DNA from 2 places in the Paenibacillus algicola genome. Region 1 is predicted to be linked to the other one. Evidence: riboswitches for the same ligand, from Rfam matches in the RefSeq annotation. Region 1 holds a riboswitch; the other holds the start of a gene.
What was found. Region 1 has a riboswitch for FMN ahead of ribD (bifunctional diaminohydroxyphosphoribosylaminopyrimidine deaminase/5-amino-6-(5-phosphoribosylamino)uracil reductase RibD). Riboswitches for the same ligand answer to the same signal wherever they lie in the genome.

Region 1 (7,402 bases):
GCATCCATGTCTTGAACCCGTCCGTAGCCTGAAGCAGCTTCTTCATATCCTGAAAGGCCAGGCGGGAGCGTGCATCGGGATCGGATTTACCCGACGGATCGATCCATTTCCCGAAGAAGCGTGAAGGCGGCTGCTGCTCCTCTACCACTTCCTCTTTGAAGGAATGCAGAGGCAGCTCCAGCGTCTTCTTGAACAAGCCGTATAAGGAATGAATATGAATGACCATGGAGTACTGACGGGCTGCCAGCTTGATCCGAATCCCCAGCTTTACGGTCGAACCCAGCACAAGGCAGGCACACACCAGCAGCAATCCTCCTACAAATAAGCCACCAACAACCCATGCATTCATATCATGCCCTCCAGCACCAGATTCTTACTGCCTGTCTTTTCTCTGGGTTAGTATGGCAATTACGAAAGAAATCATACGGCATGTCAAAAAGCCCGGGAAGCCCGGGCTCTAGGTAGTCCACATTATGAATTGACGTCATCCAAAGTAAGCTGCTGCTCATCCAGCTTGTCAAACAGCATTTGGGTTTCCTCTTCCAGGCTGTCGCCATCGCCCTCAAACTGTGAAGGCTCCGGCAAATCCTGAATGCTGCCCAGGCCAAAATAATCAAGAAAAGCCTTGGTCGTTCCATACAGGATCGGTCGGCCGATGGCCTCTGCGCGCCCCACTTCAACGATTAGACCCTTGTTGGACAAGGTCTGGATGGCTCGCTCTGCCTTAACCCCGCGGATCTCTTCGATCTCCACTCGGGTAATGGGCTGCCGGTAGGCCACAATTGCCAGCGTCTCGAGTGCGGCCTGAGATAACGAGGATCTGGAAGGCGAATATGCCAGCCGCTCGAAATACTCGGCATGCTCTGCCCGCGTCGCCAGCTTGTAGCTGCCTGCAATCCGTACAATTTGAAGGCCTCGCCCTCCCGCTTCGCAATCCGCCTTCAGCTCCTCCAGCGCATCGGTAATCCGTTTTGCCGACTGCTCGGTAATTTCGGCCAGCTGCTTCACGGACAGCCCTTCTTCTCCCGAGAGAAACAAAAGGCCTTCAATAAGTGATTTCAGCTTCGGTAAATCCATCAAACTTGACTTCCCCTCTCCACTCCATCACGATGTCATCAAACAGCTTCTCCTGAAAAGCGAAAATCTGCTTCATCTTCATTAGTTCCAGTATCGCCAGAAACGTAACCACAATCTCATGGCGCACCATGTCCTCATGGAGCAGCCTGGAGAACAGAACCCGGCCTCCCGGCCCTTGAGATGCAAGAACGTTTACTACTTCCCGAATCCGGTCCTTGACCGAGATTTCATCCCGCTGGATGCGGGCATAGGAGGTGCGCTTAACTGCCTTGCTCAAGGCTCGCTGAAAGGCAGCAATCAGATCCGAGGCATGCAGCCCCTGGACGGGATTCTCCTCGGCGATCGGCATATACGGCGACAGATCCTCCGGCTCTTTGGAATAAATCAGACTGCGCTCCCATTCCTTCTCGTGCAGATGCTGGGCAATGCCCTTATACTTTCGATATTCAATCAGCCGCTGCACCAGCTCTGCACGGGGATCAAAATCATCCTCCATGTCCATATCAAAGTCATCCATTTCGATGACCGGCGGCTTGGGCAGCAGCATTTTGCTCTTGATCGACAGCAGTGTGGCAGCCATCACCAGAAATTCACTCGTAATTTCCAGCTCCAGCTCCTTCATGCTCTGCAGATACGTCATGTACTGTTCCGTGATCTCACTGACGGGGATATTCTGGATATCGATTTCCGCTTGATCAATCAAATGCAGCAGCAGATCCAGCGGTCCTTCGAAGGTCTCCAGCTTGTACAATACGGTCACAATCCATCCTCCCGCCACAAAAAAATAAAATGCAGTGCCCTGTAAAAGAGCACTACATTAAATAAGCACTATTTTAGCTGTTTCGTCAAGTTCGCCATTTCAATTGCGGCCATTGCAGAATCCCAGCCCTTGTTCCCGGCCTTCGTGCCTGCCCGCTCAATGGCCTGCTCGATGTTCTCTGTCGTTACAACACCGAAAATGGTCGGTACGCCGGTCTTCAGGTTGATCGCGGAAACTCCCTTGGCTACCTCGTTGCACACGTAATCATAGTGTGTAGTAGAGCCGCGAATGACCGTCCCAAGCGTAATGATGGCATCGTATTTGCCGCTTTCCGCCATTTTTTGGGCGATCAGAGGAATTTCAAAGGCTCCCGGTACCCATGCCACATCTGTTTCCTCCTCCTTCACACCGTGGCGCTTCAGTGCATCCAGCGCACCGCCCAGCAGCTTGCTCGTAATAAATTCGTTAAAGCGCCCTACCACGATGCCGTAGCGCAGTCCCTCGGAGACGAGATTTCCTTCAAATACATTTGCCATGAATATCAACCTTTCTTTATATGAATTTTATATGAATTAAAAGAGTAAACATCAGCTGGTGCTTTCACAATTGCGGTTACTGTCGCAGATCAGCGGTTCTGGTCCTCATTTTGCTCAATATCATCAAAGGTCAGCATATGACCCAGCTTCATCTGCTTCGTATGAAGATAACTGGTGTTATCCTCATTCTCCGGCATCTGAATCGGGACCCGCTCCACGACCTCCAGCCCATAGCCCTCCAGGCCTTTAATCTTGCGGGGATTGTTGGTCAGCAGTCGGATCTGGCGAATCCCTAAATCCTTCAGGATCTGTGCGCCAATGCCGTAATCGCGCAAATCAGCGGGAAAGCCCAGCTTGAGATTGGCATCGACGGTGTCCAGCCCTTCCTCCTGCAGCTTGTAGGCCTTCAGCTTATTAATCAAGCCGATGCCCCGGCCCTCCTGCCGCATATACAGCAGCACGCCATTGCCCGCTTCATGGATCTGCCGGAGTGCAGCTTCAAACTGCGGACCGCAGTCACAGCGGTGGGAGTGAAACACATCCCCTGTGAGACATTCGGAGTGCACCCGGACCAGAACCGGCTTCTCTCCGTCAATCTCACCCTTCACGAGAGCTACATGCTCTTTATGATCCACGTCATTACTGTAAGCTACGGCCTGAAACACACCATAATCTGTCGGCATGCGTACTGAAACCTCTCGATTCACTAGCTTCTCGGTTGCATTGCGATACTGGATCATATCCTTGATGCTGATCAGCTTCAGGTCAAATTTACGGGCGATTTCGACCAGATCAGGCAGCCTCGCCATACTTCCATCTTCCTTAATAATCTCACAAATAACGCCTGCCGGGTAGGACCCGCACATCCGGGCCAAGTCGACAGCGGCCTCAGTATGCCCCGCGCGGCGCAGCACCCCGCCCTGCTTCGCAATCAGTGGAAACATATGCCCCGGCCGGCGAAAATGGAAAGGTCCGGCTGTGGGATCCATGATACCTTGTACCGTCATAGAGCGCTCCATAGCTGAAATCCCGGTCGTCGTCTGAACATGATCGATGGAAACCGTGAAGGCCGTACCGTGAAAATCTGTATTCTGCGCCACCATCGGTTTAAGGTCCAGCTCCTGTGCCCGCTCCGCCGTCATAGGCATACAGACCAAGCCCCGGCCTTCACGAATCATGAAATTGATGACCTCAGGTGTCGCTTTTTCTGCCAGCGCTACAAAATCCCCTTCATTCTCCCGGTCTTCATCATCGACGACGATGACGACCTTACCATTCATCAAATCCTCCATCGCTTCGGCAATGGAGTGGAACTGAAACGGCTCTTGCATGTCAACCCTCCTCCTTCTTGTGTGCTTTTGTATCTCATGCGAATCCGTGTTCCGCCAAATAATCCATGCTGACAGAGCTAGATTTGCTTTTGTGATGACCTGATGTACGAGATCCGTAGTGAAGCAGGTGATCTACGTATTTGCCCAGAATGTCATTCTCAATATTGACGGAATCTCCGGCCTTCTTTAAAGCCAGCACCGTCTCCTCAAGCGTATGGGGAATAATGGATACCGTAAAGCTGCTCTCGGTCGTATCCACCACCGTAAGACTGATTCCGTCCAGGGTTACGGAGCCCTGTGGAATAATATATCTGAACATATCCCGATCCTGAGGAACGATTTCATACATTACCGCATTCTGATCCGGCTTCACCCGGGAGATTACACCCGTGCCGTCCACATGACCCTGAACAATATGTCCGCCGAAACGGCTTCCCGCAGCCATTGCCCGCTCCAGGTTCACTTTACTGCCGGCCTGCAGCACTCGCAGATTCGTATGGCGGTAAGTCTGCGGCATAACATCCACTGTAAATAACCCGTTCTCTATGGAGGTCGCTGTCAGACAGACGCCATTTACGGCGACACTGTCGCCGAGCTTCAGATCATCCATAATCCGGGAAGCCGATATAGCAAGCACCATAGCCTCACCGTTCCGGCCAATGCGCCGCATTTCTCCAATCTCCTCAATAAGGCCTGTAAACATGGATCAACCCTCCTTATCGCTGTTTTTTTCCTGTCCGTCAAGGAGTTCCCTTCTCCACACCGGCTTGCCGGAAATCATAATATTATCCTCCAGCTGCTCCATGCTTAAATCCTCCAGGACGACCGCCTCGCTCATCTGCTCGACGCCTCCGAACATGAAGCTGGAGGGTGCTCCCAGGCCTCCCGCAATTTTGGGAGCAATAAACAGAATGATCCGGTCTACCAGCTCCTCCTCCAGCATCGAGCCGTTCAGCGTGCCCCCGCCCTCCAGCAGAATAGAGGCTATTTCTCGCTGTCCCAGCTGCTTCATTGCTGATGTCATATCGACACGCGGTCCCGCTCCGCAGTAGATAATCTCGGCCCCCAGCTCTTGCAGGGCCTTGGCTTTGTCCTCATCACTCTGCTCGGTTGTCAGAATCAGCACTTGTGAGATTCCATCCTGCAGCAGCTTGCTGTCCATCGGAATTCGCAGCTTCGAGTCCACCACAATCCGAATAGGATGAATACCTGGCACGGGCAGACGGGTGGTCAGCTGCGGATTGTCGGCAATCACGGTGGATACGCCCACCATAATTCCTTGATGCCGGTGCCTTAGCGTATGCACTCTGGTCCGGGATGCAGCATTTGAGATCCATTTGCTGTCGCCGGTCTTGGAAGCGATCTTGCCGTCCAGGGTGCTCGCTGTCTTTAAGGTAACATAAGGCATACCGGTCGTAATATATTTGATAAAAGCCTCATTCAAGCTCACAGCGCGCGCCTCCAGGACGCCCGTCTCCACCTGAATCCCTGCTGCCTGAAGCATCTGGATTCCTCGTCCTGCGACCTGAGGATTCGGATCCTGCATCGCAATCACCACGCGGGAAACACCTTCGGCAATCAGACGTTCACTGCAGGGCGGCGTCTTGCCATAATGGCTGCACGGCTCCAGTGTAACGTAGACCGTACTGCCTGCAGCAAGCTCCCCTGCCATATTGAGCGCATGCACCTCGGCATGAGGCGTTCCTCGCTCCAGATGAGTACCTACACCAGCCAGCCGGCCTTGATTCACGACAACACAGCCCACGACAGGGTTGATTCCGGTCTGTCCCTGCGCTTTGTCTGCCAAATCCAGGGCAAGAGCCATATAGTATTCATCGTTCATCACTTGCATTGCCCATTCACCCACTTTGAAATGATCTAGCTGTTACAAAATGAAACTTTAAGAATACAAAAAGCCCTGAGTCTGGGGTTTATCCAGATCAGGGCATGTTTAATGGGAGTACACCAAAAATCATTCCGGTGATAAACAGCTCAAAGCAACGCAAAGAAAAGCAGAGAAAGGCAATCATGCCCTCCGGCAAGTCTTGTATCGTTATCTTTGTGAAATTTGACACACAGGAAAGCAATGATTTCTCAGTGAGGCACAGCACAAATAAAGTGCTATGCGCTCTTCTCCTTCTCCCATCCAGACTATACTGTCGGTCCCGGATTTGCACCAGGTCCACCGGCTCTACGAAGTAGAGACGGGTCACGGACTGAGTTCGAAGAGACATCTGCACAGCGTGCACTCTCCGTCCATCACCGCCGGTAGGGAATTTCACCCTGCCCCGAAGGATATGATATTCAGCTATACTTTGCAACCTATGAAGTCATGTTACCATATTTAAAATTAATAAAGCAACAATGAGGCGAAAAGCGCTTAGCAAGGATCAGCCCAAAAAAAAGCCCTCTCAGACACATACTGCCTGAGAGGGCTGCTTCCTTGCTATATTGTTTCTACGCTTCCCAAACCTTGACTTCCTTCATCTTATCGCCAGGCTTCACATTGTTAACATGCTCCATACCGCTGGTTACTTTACCAAAAACAGTGTGCACGCCGTCCAGGTGAGGCTGCGGGGAATAGACGATGAAGAACTGGCTGCCGCCGGTGTTGCGTCCCGCGTGTGCCATGGACAGTACACCCGTCTCATGCTTCGTAGTGTTGGTAGCTGTTTCACAGTTAATGGTGTAGCCAGGACCGCCCGTGCCGTTGCCTACAGGGCAGCCGCCTTGAGCCACAAAGCCCGGAATTACACGGTGAAAGCTCAGTCCGTTATAAAAGCCGCTGTTCGCCAGCTTCTCAAAGTTTGCTACTGTGTTTGGCGCTTCCTCCGGCAGAAAATCAATTTCCACCATGCCGCCGTTTTCGAGTTCGATGGTTCCTTTTTTCATTCCAATCACGTCCCTTTACGGTATGATAGCCGCTCATCAAGCGGCCTCAGCACTGCTCTCAAAGACTCACGTTGTCCATTGTATCGTATAATTCTCCCAAAGGAAAGGAGGCCCGGCTTGGCCTGCGCCTTAGGGGCCTCCTTCATCCCAGAAATGCATTGGTTATGCTAATTACTTCAGGACACTTTCCTTGCTGATGCGCTCAGGCACCACGTCCAGGTGAACGATGTCCTCCAGGCTTTCGCGGCGAACCACAAGATCACTTTGGCCGTCCTTCACGAATACGACCGCCGGCTTACGGATCCGGTTGTAGTTGCTGGCCATGGAATAGTTATAAGCACCTGTGCAGGCTACAGCCAGCAAATCACCGGACTCCACCTTCGGCAGATCCAGATCCCAGATCAGCATATCTCCACTCTCACAGCATTTACCGGCGATGGATACCGTCTCTTCCACCTTGTCGTTCGCGCGGTTCGCGAGAATGGCTTCATAACGGGATTCGTACAGAGCCGGACGCGGGTTGTCTGTCATGCCGCCGTCTACGGCTACATATTTCCGAACCCCTGGAATGTCCTTGCTCGTGCCAACCGTGTACAGTGTTGTACCTGCGTCGCCTACGATACTGCGGCCTGGCTCGACCCAGATTTCAGGCAGCTCTTCGGCGATACCTGCAAAGTGATTCTTCACCGCATCGGTAATGGCCTTCACATATTGGGACACCTGCAACGGAGTATCGCCTTCCACGTAGCGGATACCGAAGCCGCCGCCCAGGTTGACGACAGTAAAGGTTACGCCCAGCTGTTCCT
Region 2 (7,402 bases), 710 kb from region 1:
CGTATCCTGAATCTGTGTCACATCGCCGGTCAGCCGGGTGATCAGGGAGGAGGTGGCGAACTTGTTAAACACTGCGTACGAGAAAGACTGCACCTTGTCGTACAGCCTGTCACGCATGTCATACCCCAGCCCCTGACTTGCATGTGCGGCGAAAAAAGAGCTCGCGATACCGGCAGCAAACGCGATTACCGCGGTTGACGCCAGCACCGCCAGCCAAGTCCAGACAACGGTCAAATTCTTCTCCTGAATGCCTTCATCAATGATCTTGGAGATGATCAGCGGCTGCGACAGCTCGACGGCAAGCTCGATGATCATCATGAGCAGTGCCGCCAGGGCAGCCACCCGATACTTGTTCAAAAACGTAAAAACGATACCCATGTCCATTCCTCCGCCGCGAGAGTCCTTCTGTTGCTATGTATTGGGAAGGCTCCGATGATATCAACTGACTGCTTCTCCACTTCCGCACAAAACCGGGCTCCCTGCCGATGAGCAGGAGCCCCGCTTGTAGATGATATGTCTATTATAACGTATTTCAGCCTGCGGATGTTTGCCGCTCCAAACTTCTTCAGCTGCTCCGGAATGCTCCATATGTCCTACGCCGCTTCGGCATCCTTAATGCTGCTTCTGCTTCTCCCGCTTCTCCTCCTGCTCATACCGGTCCCGGTGCTCCTCCTTCATCCTGATATAATCAGGATCACTCTTCGCTTCAAACCATTTCTTTTTGAAAATCGCCGCCGCTTCCGCCTTGATCTTGTCGTTCTGGTAAGGCAGAATGGCCCCGTCCTCCTTGGAATATTTCCGTCCGCCTTTATGGTTCGTGTATCTGCGGGCCCTTGTATAGCCCATCTGCAGAAATTTTCTGGCCATATCCATTCCGACGAAATCGCCTTCATCTTTATAATTCAGAAACATTTCGTATATCTTTTCCGAGGATTGCCTTGCGATCTCCGGGGTCTTGAACCGCCAGTGGGGCAAAATCTCACCCTTGTACGGCTCGACGAGCAGGACTCCCTGCTCTCCCCGTCCGACCGTGTACAGCTCCGGCTGCTGACGAAGGTCCAGCTGCTTGTAATCCAGGGAGTAATCAAATTCCTTCATCTTCCTCACTCCTTCGGGATTGTTGTACCTTATCTTTACCCGAAAAAGCCGCCCGGATAACGAGGAGCACCGGCATGTGCCGCGGCTTCTCGTTATCCGGGCGGAGAGCCGGCAGATCTCAGCATATATAAAAAAGACGGCCAGAGTCTCTCTGCACCGCCTTGCCGTTAGTCTGCTGCTGCCCTTACCCTGCCGCTTCCGCCGCAATGCCATCCCCCTTGGCATGTACGTCCGGGAGGGTCCGCATGACCCGGTTCCGGCCGGCCTGCTTCGCCTCATAAAGTGCAATATCGCTCAGCTTGTACAGCTTGTCGATGGACATCCTATCCTTCATATGCACCGTGACCACTCCGATACTGAGCGCAAACGGAATTCCAGAACCATGCCGGGAATCCTCGGCTGCCTGCCGGATCGCCTCGGCTACCACATCAGAGGCTCGCTCGTCGGCAAAGGGCAGCAGCACCGCGAACTCATCACCGCCATAGCGTCCCAGCAGATCTCCCGGCTCCAGTGCTGCCTGAACCAGACCGGCATACTCCTGCAGCACCCGATCGCCCATATCATGGCCATAGGTGTCGTTAATGTCCTTGAACTCATCTACATCCATAAGCATAAAGGAAACCGGTGCCCCTTTCCTGCGGCACTGCTCCAGCGCCAGACGCGCTTCGGTAATGAAGGTTCTGCGGTTGCGCACACCGGTCAGATCATCATAGCTGGCCAGCCGCAGCAGCTCGGCATCGGCTCGCTCCTTGGACAACAGCACAAAGCTGGTGTTACCCATAAATAAGAGCAGAAACAGAAGCAGGAAGGCGAGCGGCTGGAACACATTCGGCTCATACAGTGACGTCGGCCCATCTGTTGTCCAAGCCACGATGCCCCTTACGAAGGTGCCTCCTGCGATCAGGATGCTCGTGAAGGCGGTGATCTTCATTAAGAGAGAAGCACGAGCGCGGCGCAGCATCTTGACTGCTGGCAGTATAAAGTACAGGGACAGCCCGAAGGAGGCAGCAACGATCCGGTATTTCTCCATGCCCGTCCCCAGTGCAACCGAATAAAACAGTATCAGGCACCCGGCGGTCAGCATGATATACATGGCCCGGGTACGTCGGTCAAAGGCATCCACCAGCCGCAGCAGCGCTGCTGCCTCGCATGCAGCTGCCATGAACAACAGCGTGTTAGCCGCATATACCGTCAGGAGGTCAGGGGCTTCATTGCGAAACATGGCGAGCATCCATCCGCCTGCCTGCAGCATCTTTGCCGCATAAAAAGCATTAACCGCCCGGTCCCTGTCATGCCCCCGGCGGTATGCCCAAATTAACAATATGGTAAACACATGCCCTGTGACGAGGCAGATGAATACAGTGTTCATATCCAGATTCAGATTCATATGCATCAATCCAGTCATTACGAGATTCAGTCTTTCGATTAAATTCGATTGCTGCAGCGCCAATTCCTCTTTTAAATTACATTTTTTTCAATGAAAATCGACAAAAAAAGACTGCAGGACACAGATCTGAAATCTTGCAGATGCAGTCTTGTTAAGATTGGCAAGGTCACAGCCCTTTAGGATGCTGTTCAGGCGCTGGCCTGCCTATAGGGTGACGGCTGCTGCTCGGCTACCGCAGCGTGATTCGACTGCCTGGAGAGCAGATACAGACTCAGCCAGATGAGCACGAAGCCCAGCGTTTGTGCAAGCGTGATTGTTTCCTGGAAGACCATCCAGTTGATCAGTACACCGACCATTGGAAAGCTCAGCTCGGCAAGGGTCGCAGCGGACGCTTTCGTTGTCGTCAAGCCCTTGTAATAGATCATCAGGCTCAGCAGTCCCGGCAGCAGCGCCTGGCCCGCCAGATTCAGCATGACAGCTGTACCTTCCGCCGTTCCAGCTGCCGGAAGATTCCAGGCTGCGCCCTCGCTCCAGGAAATCATGGAAAGCAGTGGAAGCGCCAGCACGAACCTGAGCGAGGTTACGGTTTCGTATTTGATCTTGCCGACCATCATCCGCCCCATGACCGTGGAGCCGCCCCACAGAGCAGCGGCTCCCAGAGACATCAGGCTCCCGGCCTGAAGATATTGTCCCCAGTTCCCGCCCGGAAACGACAGGCCGAAGGTCAGCATATAGGTTCCAGCAAGCGCAATGCCCAGCAGCCAGCCAAAATGGCGCGGCAGCCGCTCCTTCAGCAGCAGGCTGGCGAGAATGATGGCAAACAGCGGCTGAAGCTTTTGCAGCAGCAGCACAGCATTCAGATTGCCGCTCGACAACCCCGCCGTAAACAGAATGGTGGCGAGCGCCGAGCCGCCCCAAGAAATGAACAATAGCGCCCCCGCATGCTTCCAGCTCAAGGAGAGCAGCTCTGCCCGGTTACGCCAGAGAATGGGCACCGCGATCAGCGAGATGAGCAGATGCTCCAGCATCACAATCTGCGCCGAGGTCATGTAGTTCAATAACGTCACTCGAAACAGGGGGTTAATCCCCCAGAGCGCGGCTCCCAGAGCGACGAGCCAGAAGCCGCCTCCTGCGTGAAGCCGAGAGTAATTCCTTCCATCTGCATGGAGATTGGAGCTTGTGCCTGCACGTGCCATCATTGACTTCTCCTATCCTCGAATACGGAGTCTTACCGCAAGAAAGCCCCCGGCTGTCCATTCCATCCTGGAATCGAGAGCTCGGGGGCTGACCAAACAAGCCTGCTCACGCCGTTCAAAAAACCGCGCAGCACACCTGTGATTGATCTTCTCCCATCCGGACTTTACCGTCGGCCCTGGAGTTCCACCAGGTCAGTCGCTGTATAAACCATACAGCGAGTCGCGGGCTTATACATGAATGCCTTAAGAGATTCATGCCATCACCGCCGGTCAGGAATTTCACCCTACCCCGAAGATCCATATTCAAATTTATATTTGTAATGTCATCTATATCATCTGATTATACACCAGTTTATAATAAGTTACTATACTTTTGTATGTTTAAAATGCACTTTCGCTGTTTTCCCGCCATTCGTTAAGGAAGCAGCCCCGGCTTTCTCAGACCGGGGCTGCTATTTCATGATCAGATTCAGTTCTTGGACTCCAGTGTCTCCAAATACTCTGAAATCTGATTCGGTGTCTTGGCATACTTGCTGTGCAGATGTGCCAGCTTCACGCCATTTTGATACACGAGCAGGCTTGGAATGCCGCGCACTTCATTATGGCTCGCCACATCCTCCAGCTGCTCCACATCCAAGGCATAAAACTCCTTGTCGGGATGCTTGCTTACGATGTCAGGCATAAATTTGTCCAGCGTCTTGCAATCCGGACACCAGGTGGCGTCATATTTAATGACCGTCAGCCCTTCGCGGTTAATCAGATCCTCATATTGCTGCTTGCTTTGAATTCGATCCATGCTCTGCATCCTCCTTCAGCTCATCGTCTAACCTCTCCGGCCGGTCTCGGCACATGAGATGTATTATATCATACCCGGCAGCGGTGCGCCGGATTAAAGGGTGATGATCTGGTAGTCGGCAGCAACCAGCTCGGCGATGCTTGGATGTCCGTCGCGCTCTCCCATGGAGGCCAGACCGGACTGCTTCACATCCTCATTTACGCCAAATGCGTTCGAGCAGTATTCGCAGACGCCTGCGATCAGACCCTGGTTCTTCACGGCATTGTAGACCGGATTGTAGTCACTTGCCGGATCCTCAAATTTCTTCACCCACACAGTACCTGCTCCGTCAAAAATAACCTTGACCTCATGGCCCGCCTCATTCAGCTCCATAGCATACAGCAGAGCGTGAAGCGCACGGCCCAGCTCATTCTCTGACGAGTGAACAATAATCGCAAACTTTTTCATTCTGTAGCCTCTCCTTTTGGGGTAAGATTATATATTTAATTTGTTCTTCAACACTTCTTTGCTTTGAAGACCAACCATTTTATCCACAAGCTCTCCATCTTTAAAAAGAAGCAGTGTCGGAATACTCATAATTTCGTATTTGGACGCAAGCTCCGGCTCCTGATCGACATTCACCTTCGCAATGGTAGCCTGATCCAGCTCCGTGGACAGCTCCTCGATGATTGGAATCTGGATTTTGCACGGTCCGCACCAAGGTGCCCAGAAGTCAACCAGTGTGACCCCCTGATCAATTTGCTCTTGAAACGTGGATTGCGTTAAAGTAACGGCTCCCATGTTGTTCACTCCTTTTCTGTAAGTTGAACTCATTGTAGACCATCTCCTCTCCCTAGTTCTGTAATGTAACTTACAAAAGAAAAGAAACCTATAAAAAGTTATAGGTTTCTCCGGATGTCGCATGCTTATTTGCTTTTGCAGCCTAGCTCCAGACAGCTTCTTGACGCCGCTTGGTATACCGCAATGCTCTTGCGGCCCGTCTCCAGCATGCCGTCCCTAACCAGCTCATTCAGCACAACCGTGACAGCCTCGCGCGTGGCGCCGATCATATTCGCGATCTCCTGGTGCGTCAGGGCGAGATCGATTTTGACCGGGTCTTCCTTGCCGATGCCGAACTTCTCGGACAGCTTCAGAAGCAGGTGCAGCACCCGTTCCCGCAAATCGCCAAATGCCAGCTTCTCCAGCATCTCATCCCGCTCCCGAAGGAGGGTGCTGAATTCAGCCAGCAGCTTCATAGCCAGCTCCGGCCTTTTGGATAAGAAGGCCTCAAACTGCTCGCGTGGAATAGAACAGATCATCGTCTCTTCCAATGTTTCTATATAAATGCCGCCGGTTCCGAACGAGAAGGTGTCGATCTCACCGAACATATTGCCCTTGCCCAGAATGCCTGCCGTGAACTGCTTGCCTTCGAGGCTGATCTTGTAAAGCCGAAGCTTGCCCTGCTTAATGAAAAACAGTCCGTCGCGGTTCGTATCCGGCGTCTGGATCAATGTGCCCTTAGGCAACGCATCAAAATGAGTCATCGGCGCGATCTGGTCCAGCTCCTGCAAATCCTGCTCAGCCAGCGCCTCAAAAATGCTGACCTTTGATAAATACCATAACTTGTTATCCATCTCCCGCCTCCTCTTGTTTCGTGGATTTCAAGCTGCCAGGGCTCTTAAGATCCAATATATTATAAAATACGGGATGACAAAAGCGTAAATTCCAGCTTCATGCTCTTTCGGAAATACAGACGTCCAATCCAGCGGACACTTCATCACGCCTTGACAGTATACCAACCGGTATGGTTACATGTAAACATTAGACCGATCGGTTTATAACTAGAGGAGGCTTACTATGATTATGCTCTCAAGAGCTGCACAAGCTATATGGCTGAAGCTGCTAAAATCCCCTTTATGGCTGGCGGCAGGCTTTGTCATCATGTGGAGCTCCGGGTTTATCGGAGCGAGATTGGGTACGGATGAAGCTGGTTCCATGACGATCTTGATGTGGCGGTTTATTATAGCGGCTGTTGTGCTGGGTGCATGGTGGGGCTGGCGGCATCGAACGAGGCTAACGCTCCGAACGGTCATTACGCAAGGCCTGCTCGGCCTGTTTGCCCAAGGAGCGTATTTGTATTGTGTATTTCTATCCATTGAAATGGGCGTATCTGCCGGTACGTCCAATCTCATTACTATCCTTCAGCCCATTGCAGCGGCTGCGCTGGTCGGCCCTGTTTTGAAGGAGCCCACCTCCTTGAAGCAATGGGGCGGACTGGCGCTTGGACTGCTTGGGGTGCTGCTCGTGGTATTCGAGGATCTTGGCGTGCGTTCCGAGGCTCCGCTGTGGGCCTATGTGTTATCCTTCCTGGCTATGATCAGTCTCGTGGGCGCGACGCTGTACGAGAAAGCACGACCTTCCACTGTCAGCCTGGCAGATACCCTGTTCATCCAGACTGTCATCAGCGCCGTGCTGTTCTCGTGGATGGGTGCTGCCTCCGGACAGGCGTCTCCGCCAATGTCGGCTGATTTCTGGCTGGCGGCTGCCTGGCTCGCCGGCTTCTCAACCGTGGGAGGCTATGGCTTTTACTGGCTGAATCTAAAAGCTGGAAGTGTGACCCGGGTGAGCAGCCTGCTCTACCTGACCCCTCCCGTAACTATGCTGTGGTCGTTTCTGATGTTTGGAGACAAGATCGGTATCCTTACCGTAGCAGGAATGTTAATCTGTGTATGGAGTGTCACCTCCATTGGCAGTCCGCGAAAGCGACAAGACAGACACATCACCCATGTGAATGAAATGGAGAGTGAGCGACATGAATAACAATACCTCTTTGACTCCCGCCGCCCAAAAAATCCTCGATACCGCATCCCGACTGTTCTACTGGCGAGGCATTCATGCCGTGGGTGTCGAGAGCATCGCGAGCGAGGCTGGCGTAACCAAGAAAAC

Region 2: another riboswitch for FMN. It lies ahead of E6C60_RS05500 (DMT family transporter); the one in region 1 lies ahead of ribD (bifunctional diaminohydroxyphosphoribosylaminopyrimidine deaminase/5-amino-6-(5-phosphoribosylamino)uracil reductase RibD).

What each region holds. Positions count from the first base shown of each region.
Region 1 is NZ_CP040396.1:1,960,029-1,967,430, reverse strand. It holds gene E6C60_RS08905 (DUF2953 domain-containing protein) at 1-349, opposite strand, end outside; gene scpB (SMC-Scp complex subunit ScpB) at 472-1,077, opposite strand; gene E6C60_RS08895 (segregation and condensation protein A) at 1,046-1,837, opposite strand; gene ribH (6,7-dimethyl-8-ribityllumazine synthase) at 1,906-2,373, opposite strand; gene E6C60_RS08885 (bifunctional 3,4-dihydroxy-2-butanone-4-phosphate synthase/GTP cyclohydrolase II) at 2,463-3,704, opposite strand; gene ribE (riboflavin synthase) at 3,739-4,407, opposite strand; gene ribD (bifunctional diaminohydroxyphosphoribosylaminopyrimidine deaminase/5-amino-6-(5-phosphoribosylamino)uracil reductase RibD) at 4,411-5,556, opposite strand; FMN riboswitch at 5,835-6,004, opposite strand; gene E6C60_RS08870 (peptidylprolyl isomerase) at 6,162-6,596, opposite strand; gene lysA (diaminopimelate decarboxylase) at 6,768-7,402, opposite strand, start outside.
Region 2 is NZ_CP040396.1:1,248,718-1,256,119, reverse strand. It holds gene E6C60_RS05515 (ABC transporter ATP-binding protein) at 1-378, opposite strand, end outside; gene E6C60_RS05510 (DUF4385 domain-containing protein) at 613-1,098, opposite strand; gene E6C60_RS05505 (GGDEF domain-containing protein) at 1,283-2,485, opposite strand; gene E6C60_RS05500 (DMT family transporter) at 2,674-3,681, opposite strand; FMN riboswitch at 3,823-3,982, opposite strand; gene E6C60_RS05495 (thioredoxin family protein) at 4,151-4,477, opposite strand; gene E6C60_RS05490 (DsrE family protein) at 4,571-4,924, opposite strand; gene trxA (thioredoxin) at 4,952-5,257, opposite strand; gene E6C60_RS05480 (Crp/Fnr family transcriptional regulator) at 5,383-6,090, opposite strand; gene E6C60_RS05475 (DMT family transporter) at 6,314-7,276, shown strand; gene E6C60_RS05470 (TetR/AcrR family transcriptional regulator) at 7,269-7,402, shown strand, end outside.